DNA from 3 places in the Oceanobacter sp. 4_MG-2023 genome. Region 3 is predicted to be linked to each of the others. Evidence: predicted binding sites of a transcription regulator. Region 3 holds the regulator's gene; each other region holds the start of a gene.
What was found. The regulator sigma-54, encoded in region 3, starts transcription at its own class of promoters, with help from an activator protein. The targets are predictions, from matches to a motif close to TGGCACNNNNNTTGCTNT.
Positions count from the first base shown of each region.

Region 1: Q8W24_RS07995 (ammonium transporter) is a predicted target of sigma-54. The motif match lies at 2,002-2,019, and genes of this name have one in related genera.
Region 2: Q8W24_RS00835 (aminomethyltransferase family protein) is a predicted target of sigma-54. The motif match lies at 2,815-2,832, and genes of this name have one in related genera.

Region 1 is NZ_JAUYVV010000008.1:86,155-90,387, forward strand. It holds gene pyk (pyruvate kinase) at 174-1,610, opposite strand; gene Q8W24_RS07995 (ammonium transporter) at 2,130-3,488, shown strand; gene Q8W24_RS08000 (hypothetical protein) at 3,568-3,738, shown strand; gene Q8W24_RS08005 (ethanolamine ammonia-lyase subunit EutB) at 3,910-4,233, shown strand, end outside.
Region 2 is NZ_JAUYVV010000001.1:179,357-183,589, forward strand. It holds gene Q8W24_RS00825 (sulfite exporter TauE/SafE family protein) at 1-281, opposite strand, end outside; gene Q8W24_RS00830 (AEC family transporter) at 543-1,487, shown strand; gene Q8W24_RS00835 (aminomethyltransferase family protein) at 1,612-2,751, opposite strand; gene aroQ (type II 3-dehydroquinate dehydratase) at 3,252-3,680, shown strand; gene Q8W24_RS00845 (VF530 family protein) at 3,850-4,065, opposite strand.
Region 3 is NZ_JAUYVV010000010.1:77,014-81,246, reverse strand. It holds gene rapZ (RNase adapter RapZ) at 1-864, opposite strand, end outside; gene ptsN (PTS IIA-like nitrogen regulatory protein PtsN) at 889-1,347, opposite strand; gene hpf (ribosome hibernation-promoting factor, HPF/YfiA family) at 1,351-1,653, opposite strand; gene Q8W24_RS09285 (RNA polymerase factor sigma-54) at 1,704-3,194, opposite strand; gene lptB (LPS export ABC transporter ATP-binding protein) at 3,323-4,048, opposite strand; gene lptA (lipopolysaccharide transport periplasmic protein LptA) at 4,045-4,233, opposite strand, start outside.

The DNA of each region.
Region 1 (4,233 bases), on a different contig from region 3:
ACGCCCAATCAGGTTCAAAAAATATTGAATGACTGTTCAGAGTGGCGAGAATAGTGTGAGTCAAAGCAGTGCCATGACAGTGTTACAGGGTTGGGGTCAGGAGTGGGATCAGGAGTGGGATCAGGAGGGATGGAAAACACCCGGCCGGAGAGAGTACCCGGCCGGTGTCTGGGTCAGTCTACACGCACAATTTTCATGGTGTTGGTGCCGCCCTGGGCGTTGAGATAATCACCCCGGGTAATCACAACGTAATCGCCGCTGCTGATTTCACCCGATTCTTTCAGGATGGCGATGGCAGAGGGGTTGATGGCATCCGGTTCCAGCTGGTCGGCGTAGAATGGCACGGTTTGCACACCACGATACAGTGCCACCCGGGATTGGGTATCTTCCCGGCGACAGAAGGCAAAGATCGGCAGGGCTGAACGCAGTCGCGACATCAGGCGTGGTGTTGCACCGGTTTCGGTCAGCGAGATAATTGCGGTCACGCCAACCAGGTGATTGGCGGCATACATGGCCGACAGTGCGATGGTCTCTTCGATGCTGTGCATGTCTTCATACAGACGATGCTTGGAACGTTTGGCCAATGGGTGACGCTCAGCTCCCATAATAATGCGGGTCATGGCGGCAACGGCTTCAACCGGGTAGTCACCGGCAGCAGTTTCGGCTGACAGCATAACGGCATCGGTGTAGTCGAGAACGGCGTTGGCAACGTCAGAGACTTCAGCGCGGGTTGGCATTGGGCTGTCGATCATGGATTCCATCATCTGGGTCGCCGTGATCACCGGCTTGTTCAGCTGACGGGAGCGGGAGATGATTTTTTTCTGTACGCCGACCAGTTCGGCATCACCGATTTCTACGGCCAGGTCGCCACGAGCCACCATAACGGCATCGGAAGCGCGAATAATGCCATCCAGTACGGCATCGTCGGCAACACATTCTGCCCGTTCAATCTTGGAGACCAGCCCGGCATGACCACCTGCGGCCGTCAGTAGCTCGCGAGCTTCGATCATGTCGTGTTCGTCACGGGGGAAAGAAACGGCGAGGTAATCGACCAGCAGTTCTGAAGCCAGCTTGATGTCAACCTTGTCCTTGTCGGTCAGGGCTTTGGCGGACAGGCCACCCCCCAGTCGGTTGATGCCCTTGTTGTTCGACAACCAGCCACCAATACGAACACGGGTGTTCAGCTTTGAAGGAAAGGTTTCGGTGACTTCCAGTTCAACACGGCCATCATCCAGCAGCAGGATATCGCCCACGTGGGCATCTTCGATCAGTGCTTTATAGTCGATGCCGACCTGTTCTTTATTACCGGCGTCACGGTCGAGAGTGGCGTCCAGTACAAAGGATTGGCCAACATCCAGATGGACTTTTTGTTCAGCAAAACGGGATATGCGGATTTTCGGGCCTTGCAGATCACCCAGGATGGCGACGTGACGTCCCAGTTTTTTGGCTGCTCGTCGCACCATGGCGGCACGGTCGCGGTGATCGTCAGCGTCACCATGGGAGAAATTGAGACGGAATACATCAGCGCCCGCTTCGATCAGTTGTTCGATTTTTTCATCGGTGTTGGTAGCGGGCCCAAGGGTGGCCACAATTTTGGTGCGTCTTAACATGAAGAATCTCCTGGCGGACGGTGGAGTGCAGGGTGTGATACGAAAGTATTATCTACCAAGCATGAGACGGAGTCTTTACACATGGGTAACAACGGCTGGAATTTCTGTTGTTTCCCTGATTTGGCGTGACCTTATCCTGAGTACTTGTGACTGCTGGGCAGAAAAATAGGCGTTGCTCTGTCGCAGGGCGTTTTCGGGAGGTTTTTGCCTGTTTTTGGTGCGCGCAACACCATGCGCCGATTGTGTTGGCAAACAAAATCGGTCTCGATCTCAATGCCAGGCCAAACAGGTGTTGGCAATGTGGACATTGATTGCAAGCTTATACCTCTATCTACCCATTCTAAAGCGGACAAATCTGTCATTGTCTGAATATTTGAACTTGCGACAGGCTTGGCACCGGCCATGCAATATTCCCTCTGAGAATATTTTTGTCTGGTCAGTATTCCCGTACCCAGTACGACCCTGACCAGTCTGAATTGGTTTAGCTAAAAACTTACTCAATCAGAGAGGGGAAATCCCATGACTCCAGAAGAATTGGAAGCCTTTAAAGCGGCTTTCGAAATGCATCAGGCGATGAATGTCGAGGTGTTCTATTGGTGGTGTACTGCCATCATGTTCATGATCCACGCCGGTTTCCTTGCGTATGAAATTGGTGCGTCGCGCGTCAAAAACGCGTTGGCATCCGGTATGAAAAATATTCTGACTTTGGCCGTTGTTGTGCCTACTTTCTACTTCTTCGGCTGGTGGATCTATAACGCATTCCCTGGTGGTCTGATTCCTATTGATGCTTCTGGTGCCCTGCCATGGGCTGCCAGTATGGGTCCTGATGTCTCTGATATGGGCACTGGTATCTTCTGGGCTGCTTTCGCCATGTTTGGTGCCACAACCGGTTCCATTCTGTCGGGTGCGGTGATCGAGCGTATTCGCATGAGTGCGTACCTGATTCTGACCATTGTGGTGGGTTCTGGTGTCTGGATTCTGGCCGGTGCCTGGGGATGGCATCCTGATGGCTGGTTGCTGCTGGATCTGGGCTACCACGATGTGGGTGCATCAGGTGTGGTTCACGCCATCGCCGGTTTCTTTGCGCTGGGTGTGCTGATCAATCTGGGGCCTCGTTTGGGCAAATTCGTCGACGGCAAGGCGATGGCCATTGTGCCTCACAACCTGCCAATGGCGTTGATTGGTCTGATGATGATTATTGTCGGCTTCTTTGGCTTCCTGGGTGGCTGCATCATCTTTAACGGTGGTGAAACTGGCTGGACAACTATTTACGGTAACCCAACCAACTTGTCTGCTTTTGCATTCAACACACTGATGGGTTTTGCCGGTGGCGTGATTGGTGCTTATCTGTCTTCTCGTGAGCCGTTCATGACCATGTCCGGTGGCCTGGCTGGCATCATTACTGTTGCGGCCGGTCTGGATCTTTACTATCCGGGACTGACCTTCTTCTTGGCGGTTGTTGGTGGTATTTCCATGCCAATCGTTGGCAAGTTCGTTGAGAAGTGCGGTATCGATGACGCAGTTGGCGCGGTAGCGGTACACGGCTGGTGTGGCTTCCTGGGTGTGGTTCTGGTTGGTGTCTTCGCCTCCGGTTACCCAAGTGTTCCAGAAGGTGCTCCAGACATTACTTTCTTCGGTCAGCTGTTGGGCGCCGTGGTTATGTGTGTCACTGGTTTTGTACCTGGCTATGGCATCTCCTTGCTGTTGAAGAAAATGAACATGCTGCGTGTTCCTGCCAAGGCAGAAGCTGCAGGTCTGGATCTGGTTGAAATTCCAGCCATTCCTTACCCAGAGCGTGTGCCTTCCCGCGACATCATTGAAGGTACTGTTCCTGCGGATGCCGCTGGTCTGCCTGCGAATGGTGTGCTGGGTAGCTGATCGACCGCTTGATTCTCAAACGGGCGGGGCGCTGCTGCCCCGCTTGTCTTAACTTGCTGTTAGTAAAGAGGAATACATTATGGATACTTCACCGATTGATAGCTGGGAAGGCGTAGGCGCTTACTTTACCTTCGCAGACCAACCTGGCGTTGTGGCTTTTCTGTGTGGTTTGGCTGTCGTAACCTTTGTTGGTTTTATGTACGCCCTGATCAAGCACGAGAACGACGCGTTTGATAAGCACGAAGGCTGATTCGTCAGTCTGCATGACGGAAGCGTCCGTTACATCCGACTTGTACGCCCGGCTTGTTCCGGGCGCTTTCTGTTTATCCCTTTGGGAATGTACAACGGATTCCGGTGGTACTGACAAGAGCGACAGCAACCCGGCGCTGGAATCCATTATCTTTGGCAAAGGCCCGTCGATATGAGTTATCAGATTTCACTTGGCCAGAAAAGCTGGCAATTTAATGACCTGAAAAGCTTGCTGGCAAAAGCATCACCGTTGCGTTCTGGGGATTGCCTGGCGGGTGTGGCTGCTCTGGATGAGCAGGAACGGGTCGCTGCACAATTGGCGTTGGCTGATGTGCCGCTCAAAACTTTCCTGAATGAACTGGTGATTCCTTACGAAGCCGATGAGATATCCCGACTGATTATTGACCGGCATGATGCCTTGGCCTTTGCGCCGATCGCGCATTTGACGGTAGGGGATTTCCGTAACTGGTTGTTGAGTGAACAAGCCTCAACCGCG
Region 2 (4,233 bases), on a different contig from region 3:
AACAGCAGATACCCCACGACCAACCCCAGGGCCGCCGGTACCAGCAAACGCCGCAGTTCCTGCAGGTTCTGTTTACCCCACCAGAAACGCACACTGAAAAAATCCATCAGTAACAACAGCGGCAACATAATGGCCGCGGCCTGACGGGGGTCGATATAAATGGTCATCAGGGGGACGGCGACCACGCCAACCCCACCGGCAAAACCGGACTTGGAAATCCCGGTAATCAACACTGCAATGACCGCCAGCAGCCAAAAGCCAGGCTCAAAACCCATCCACATGCGATATTCCTTACTTTGATAAGCTCTCAGTCAGTGAGCGAGACAAGATACTATCGTGACCAGACCGCCCTTGTCGCAGTCAACGCCCTTACCAATCATTGAATCACCACACACAAGATTGAATTATCACCCTGCTGCCCTGACGTGATAGCGTTTTGCCCGGTAATCTTATTACCCGGTTGATCATTGACCCACAACATCGGTCATCTGATCTGAGTGCCGAGCGCTACTACGCAGCCCCTTACCCAGGACGCCTTTCCCATGTTGTCTACTGTCTCGATTATTATTCCTATTTTTGCTGTTATTGGCTTGGGCTTTTACCTGGTACACAGTCGTTTTATCCCCAAGGACATGCTGCCGGTATTATCCAGGCTGGTACTGTATTGCCTGATTCCGGCGTTGACCTTTGCCACCGTATCGCAATTGGACTTCAGCCAGATTCAGGCCTGGGATTTCCTCGGTGTGTATGCAGCAGGGGCCTTGCTGGCCCAGATCGTTGCACTGATCGTATTTCGCGGCATGCTCGGAAACAACCTGTCCACCAGCGCAATCAAGGCACTGGGCTGTTCCATGCCCAACAGCATCTTTATCGGCTACCCGGTGGTCGTACAGGCCTTTGGAGAGGAATGGGGCCATACCTTTGCTTTCGCTGTGATGGTCGAAAACATCGTTATTCTGCCGGCGGTACTGATTATGGTGGAGCTGGGCAGAAGCAAGGAAGACCAGCAACAGGCGTTGTCGATCATCACGGTACTGGCGGGTATTATTCAACGGCTGATCAAAAATCCGATTATTATCGCCATCGCCGCGGGTTTGCTGGTTTCTGTGGCAGGCTGGTCTCTCCCGAATCCGGCCCTGCGCACCTTGACCCTGTTAGGTAACGCCGCTGCCGCCATTGCCCTGCTGGTGATTGGTGGCTCACTGGTTGGCAATACCTTGCGCGGCAACCTCCGTGATATCAGCTTGCTCAGCACCATCAAGCTGCTGGTTCATCCACTGGCGGTGATGTTGGTATTGATACTGTGGCCCGACTTTGACCCGACATTGCAAACCCTCACCATTGTTTATGCTGCCTTGCCCATGGCGGCGCTGTTTCCGATGGTTGGCAGTCATTACGGTATGCGCAACTTCTGTTCCAGTGGCTTGTTGGTGGCAACGGTGGCGTCATTTTTCACCCTTACAACGGCGCTGTTATTGCTGCTCTAGGGCGGCTGCCACAAACCGCAGCAACACAATAACACCAATAAAAAAGGGCTTGTTTCCAGGAAACAAGCCCTTTTCTTCAGGTGTCGATCACACGTCTGTCATAGCTTCAGCCCGGAAGGCTTGATCAGCCCTTCGCTACACGCTTTTTCTTCTCTGGATCATCAAACGGCAGAGTATGGGCAATGGCCGATACGTCAAGGCTGCCTTTGACCTGGAGCGGTGCGCCCTGTTTGGCGTAAGGCACTTCAAGACGAGCAATGGCCATGGAGCGGTCAGTCAGGCGCGAGTACATGGCACAGGTGATAACTCCGACTTTTTTGCCGTCAGCCCAAAGTTCGTCGCCTTCAGCAGCAGCTTCCTTGCCTTCCAGCAATACGCCAAAGATGCTGAAACGCTCTTTGCCCTTCAGGCGGAAGTGTTCGTAGGCACCACAGAATGCAGTTTTGTCCTTGGATACGGTGAAGTCCAGACCCAGTTCCCACAGAGTGTCGCCCGCAGGTTCGTTTTCGAACGGGTACATCTCGGAGTTATCAAACGGAAAAAACAGCAGATAGCTTTCGGTACGCAGCCAGTCGAGGGCGGTAAAGGAGCAAGGGATAATGCCAAATTCCTTACCCTGTTCCAGCACGTTGTCCCAGATCGTGGCAGCGTCAGCAGCTTTGCAGAAGATCTCGTAACCACGTTCACCAGTATAGCCAGTACGTGAAATCGTTACCGGGCAACCAAACAGGCGGGCGTGAGTATGGTGGAAATAAGGCAGATCACGGATGCCAGGAACATGCTCGGCGAGGAAATCCACCGCAGCAGGGCCCTGCAAGGACAAATCGTGCATATCGTCATCGAACAACACTGCGACCTGTTTGCCGAGCGCAGCCTGGGTCAGGCGTTCGTAACCGGTACCAGTACCATGCACCACCATAAAGGAGTTGGGGCCCATACGATAAATAACGCAGTCATCGATAAACTTGCCTGCTTCGTTCAGCATACAAGCGTAAACCGCTTTACCAGGATAGAGTTTGGAGATGTCACGAGTGGTCGCCCACTCCAGCAGGCTTTCCGCATGTGGACCAACATAGTGCACTTTCTTCAGACCCGATACATCCATCAAGCCCGCTTTGGTACGGATTGCTTCGTGCTCGTCGGCCAGAGTGTAACCGCTGTTACTGTAGGTCCATGCTGTAGGCAGACCGTTCCAGTCTTCCAGGTTTGATCCCAGGGCTCGGTGTTTTTCCGCCAGTGCGGCGATACGCCATGAATTAGCCATTTGTTTCTCCGTTCGTGTAGACAGTACTTAATCCCTGCAAGGGAATTATTATTCCTGAGAGGAAAGGCAAGTTCCGGGCCATGGATTGCCAAACTGATGATTCCTATGAGGAAAAAAATATTTCTACTCGGATTTCACCCCAAAAACGACCGGATTACCGCTCACCGCACCCAATAGCCGCCTTCTTTTAGGTCAACCAAGTACCAAATAGCATCATATTGGTGCAATAAATCAAGCGGTCAATGCAGTAAATATAGAGTGAGCAACAAGATGCACACGCTATAAATAAACGACAAACCATAAAACCTGTGCAACACGGCTCCCGTTTATTACACATCGACTGTCCGGTATCGCCGGTTCCCGGTGTTATGGCAGCAGTTTGAAAAACAACCCGATGCAGGTATCTGGCACAACCAGGCTGCGCCGCCGCCCGGATATCCGCTAAACTCCACCTCCACCAATCAGCAACAACGGCCCGTGGCCTACGATGGAATCAACCAATGAACAAAACTATTTACGTATTAAACGGCCCAAACCTGAACCTGCTGGGCAAGCGTGAACCAGAGATCTATGGCAACGAAACCCTGCAAGATGTTGAAAACAAGATGCGTCAGCGGGGTGCTGGGTTGGGCCTGACCATCAAGTTTTTCCAGAGCAATCACGAAGGTGAGATCATCGATCGCATCCATGAAGCGCGCGATCAGGCTCAGGGGATTATTATCAACCCAGCGGCCTATACCCATACCTCGGTTGCTATCCTCGATGCGCTGAACACCTTTGAAGCGGCAGTGGTCGAAGTGCATATCTCCAACGTCCATAAGCGTGAAGCCTTCCGTCATCACTCCTACGTCTCCTTGCGGGCCGACGCTGTGATTGCGGGTATGGGAACGCTGGGTTATCAGGTTGCTCTCGAATACTTTGCCCAGTAACCCCTGCGAGTTGCAGTGTCGGCCTGTACTGGCAGGCTTGTATTAATCCGGGGAAACAAACCGACAATACCTACACCTACCAATACCTGCCGGTGGGCACCGTAGCGGCTGTTATCTGAGCGCGGTTTCAAGCGCCAACACCAAACCCTCACCACGCTGTCCAAATACATCAGAAAGTAGACAGATACAGTGCTTCGACCTTACTTCTGGCCCATTCGGTTTTACGCAAGAATTTTAGCGATGACTTGATCGACGGATCACTTTTGAAACAATTGATATTGATCTCCTGCGCCAATCCACTCCAGCCATAATGCTCAACCAGACGCTTGAGTATGTTTTCCAGCGTCAGTCCATGCAGGGGGTTATTGGGTTGTTCGTGTGCCATGGGTGTTACCTCGCAGAAGCCAATAAAAAACAGAGCGAAGTGTTAGTCCAAAGAGATCAAAGGTAAAGGGGACATCTATTTAATCCTGCACGACTCTGCGCGAGTGTTGCCGTTGTTCAGGGCAAGGCGACGAATGCAGCGAAATGACGAGTCCTTTTCAAATTCGTC
Region 3 (4,233 bases):
GTGATGGGCAGCAGACCTGAGCTCGCGGTGACGTACCTGTACATTGCCAAATTCTTGTTTGAAGGCTGCAGTCAGGCGTTCTGATAAATACACTGAGCGATGTTGACCGCCAGTGCAGCCAATGGCAATGGTCAGGTAGCTGCGGTTATTTTCGGCAAAACGGGGTAACCAGCGCAACAGGTAAGTACGGATGTCATCAAACAGTTCGGTGACTTCCGGCTGGCTGGATAAAAAATCGATAATCGCCTGATCCTGTCCGGTCAGAGGACGTAATTCATGTTGCCAGTAGGGGTTGGGCAGGTTGCGGACATCAAATACAAAATCGGCATCCAGAGGAATCCCCTGCTTGAAGCCAAAGGACTGGAACAGAATGGCCATATCCGGGGTGACTTTCTCGGCTACTCGCATCTTGATCAGGCTGCGCAGCTCATGGACTGACATGCGGGTGGTATCCAGCGTCAAGTCAGCCAGGTTGGCAACAGGTTCGAGCAATTCGGTTTCGCGCTCGATGGCTTCTGCCAATGAGATATTGTCATTGGTGAGGGGGTGTTTGCGACGGGTGGAGCTGAAGCGTTGTAGCAGGACTTCTTCGGTGGCATCCAGAAATACAATATCGACCTGGCGATACTGTCCGGGTAAGCAGGTCAGTACCTGGGTCAGCTGTTCCATGGCGTCGGGCAAATTACGCACATCGACACTGACAGCGACATTGGCGCGTTTTTCGGCGCTGTAGGGTAAATCCGCCAGTGCGGGCAACAGATCAACCGGCAGGTTGTCGATGCAATAAAAACCGAGATCTTCGAGCACGGCCAAAGCGCTGGACTTGCCTGAGCCAGAGCGGCCACTGATCACAACCAGGCGCATGATGCGGTCTCCGTATTGGTCTGGTTAGTGGTTGGCCAACGCTCGTTGGTACAGTTCCTGATCGCTGCTGGCACTACGCAATTGCTGACGGTAATCATTCTGACTGAAATTTTGCGCCAGTGTGGCGAGAATTTGCAGATGATCGTCCGTTGCTTCTTCAGGGACTAATAAAGCAAATACGAGGTCAACCGGTTGATGGTCAATGGCATCAAAATCGATGGCCTCTTGCAAGTGAAGTAACACGCCGACGGCTTGTTCGCATTGCCGTAAACGACAATGGGGGATTGCGATGCCTTCACCAATGCCAGTACTGCCCAGACGTTCACGTCCAAGCAGGCGTTCAAACACTTCGTCCGAACTGCTGCCGTCAACTTTTTCGGCAATCAGTCCGGCAAGAAACTCCAGCAATTTTTTTTTGCTGGTAATGGCGACGTCGGTACGGGTGCATTCTGGCAGTAGAATATCGGCAATCGCAATGCTCATAGGTCAACCTTGCCCGTGCTGTCGGGCAATCAGTTTTTCTTTGTGTTTCAGGAGTTGACGGTCCAGTTTGTCGGCCAGCAGATCAATGGCGGCATACATATCGTCGTGAGTTGAGGTGGCGTGAAAGTCAGCACCACTGGCATGCAGGGTGGCTTCTGCCTGTTGTCGGCCTTTTTCCAGGGTCAGTGTGATCTGGCCAGAAGTAATCGGGTCGACATGACGCTCAAGACGAACCAGTTTTTCCTTGACGTATGCTTCCATGGCTTCGGTCACTTCAACATGGTGTCCACTGATATTGATGCTCATAAACGGCTCCTTATCGCTCGCTTGTATCGAACAGAGATCGACGCTATCGATCAGATCAATTGTTTCCGCTCATTGGAAGGCGGAATCATCATGGCTTCACGGTATTTGGCCACCGTGCGGCGTGCAACCTGAATGCCCTTGTCGCCCAGCACAATGGCAATTTTGTTATCACTCAGGGGTTTACGCGGATTTTCTTCGCTGATCAGTTTTTTGATCATGGCGCGAATGGCGGTGGATGAACATTCGCCACCGGCGTCAGTACTGACGTGGCTGGAGAAGAAATACTTCAGCTCGAAAATACCACGAGGAGTGTGCATGAATTTTTGCGTAGTGACCCGTGAAATGGTTGATTCATGCATACCAACGGCATCGGCAATATCATGCAATACCAGAGGTTTCATGGCTTCTTCACCCTGTTCAAAGAAGTCGATTTGGTACTCGACAATTTTGGTGGCGACTTTCAGCAGGGTTTCGTTGCGGCTTTGCAGGCTTTTGATAAACCAGCGCGCTTCTTGCAAATGGTCTTTGAGGAAGGCGTTGTCGGCACTGCTGTCGGAACGTCGCACCAGTGAGGCGTAGTCGGAGTTGACGCGCAGCTTGGGGGCGATATCCGGGTTAAGCTCAACACGCCATTCATCACGGATATTACGAACAATCACGTCCGGTACGACGTATTCTGACTGCTCGGAGCTGATATCAGCGCCCGGCTTGGGGTTGAGTTCTTTAACCAGACGCAGGACGGCTTTGAGGTCTTCTTCCTTGAGCCGGGTTTTGCGCATCAGGGTGGGGTAATCTTTACTGCCCAGCAGGGCGATGTAGTCGCCGATCACCAATTTGGCTTCTGCCAGCCAGGGTGTTTCGGCAGGTAGCTGGTTGAGCTGAAGAATCAGGCATTCACGCAGGTCGCGGGCAAAAACACCGGCGGGGTCAAACTGTTGCAAGCGTTTGAGGACGGCCTGGATTTCATCTTCTTCAACACCCAGTTCCGGGTCAATTGAACCGAGTATGTCGTCGATGGTGGTGTGCAGATAGCCATCGTCATCAACCCCGTCGATCAGCATGGTGGCGATCTCGCGATCGGTGTCACTCATGGGAGTCAGGTTCAGCTGCCATTCAAGATGATCTTGCAGGTCGTCTGTGGTGGCATGACGGGAGTCATAATCAAAGTCGTCATCGCCAACCGGGCCAGAGCCTGAGGAAACCCCGGCCGTGGTCTGGAACGTATCATCCCAGTTGCTATCGACTGGCAGATCATCTGGCATCTTGTCATCAGACCATTGCTCACCCAGTTCCTGGGTGTCGGCATCGGTCGTGGCCGCTGTTGCGGTGACTTCCCTTTCCTGATCTGCATTGGTTTGCTGTGCATCCGGAAAGTCGTCGTGCTCGGACTCTTCGAATTCCAGCATGGGGTTGGAGTCCAGGGCTTCCTGGATTTCCTGTTGCAGATCGAGGGTAGACAATTGCAGCAGTCGAATTGCCTGTTGCAGCTGAGGGGTCATGGTCAGCTGCTGACCCATTTTTAACTGAAGCGATGCTTTCATACAGCGTTATTATTCATCGGTTGTCGGCATGGTCTGTGCATTATACGCCAGCCTGTGAGACAGGGAATGCTTTTCATGGTGGCGAATGAAACAGCGCTGGGCATCATAGCCCTGCAAGCCGATAAGATTCAAAGATGGAAGTCATGACCAAGGTAGATAGCCCGAACCTGTTCGTTGGCGAGTACATCATCAGCGCTGCCTTCGGCAATTATGTGTCCACCGCCTACGATATAGGCTTTTTCACAAATTGCGAGAGTTTCGCGGACGTTGTGGTCAGTAATCAGTACGCCGATGCCACGTGCCTTGAGTTGACGAATGATATCCATAATGTCAGCGACCGAGATCGGATCAACACCGGCAAAGGGTTCATCCAGCAAAATAAAGGAGGGTTCGGCGGCCAGGGCGCGGGCTATTTCGACCCGTCGTCGTTCGCCACCAGACAGGGCCATGCCGAGGCTGGTACGAATGTGCTGAATGTGAAATTCATCCAGTAGCTGTTCCAGCTGTTGCTGACGTTGGGGTTTGTTCAGGTCTGACCGGGTTTCCATGATGGCCATGATATTGTCTTCGACGCTGAGTTTGCGGAAGATCGACGCTTCTTGTGGCAAGTAGCCAATGCCTTTCTGGGCGCGGCCGTGCATGGGCAGATGGCTGATATCGTCGTCATCGATACTGACACGCCCCTTGTCGGCCTGTACCAAGTTGACAATCATATAGAAACAAGTGGTTTTACCTGCGCCGTTAGGGCCCAGCAAGCCGACAATCTGTCCGCTGCTGACCGCCAGGGAAACGTCCTTGACGACTTCGCGGCCGTTATAGCTTTTGGCTAGATGTTCAGCCTTGAGCGTTTTCATGGTTGTACGTCCGTGTTGGGCTGGGGTTGGATAATCACTTGAATACGCTGGTTGTCGTCAGCGCCGCCAGTGCCACTGCCGGATGTTTCTGAGCCACTGGCTGAGACGGTTTCCTGTTCAATGTCATAACGGATCAATTCGCCACTGAATAGGTTGTTTTCCTGACGCAAGGCGGCGTCTCCCTT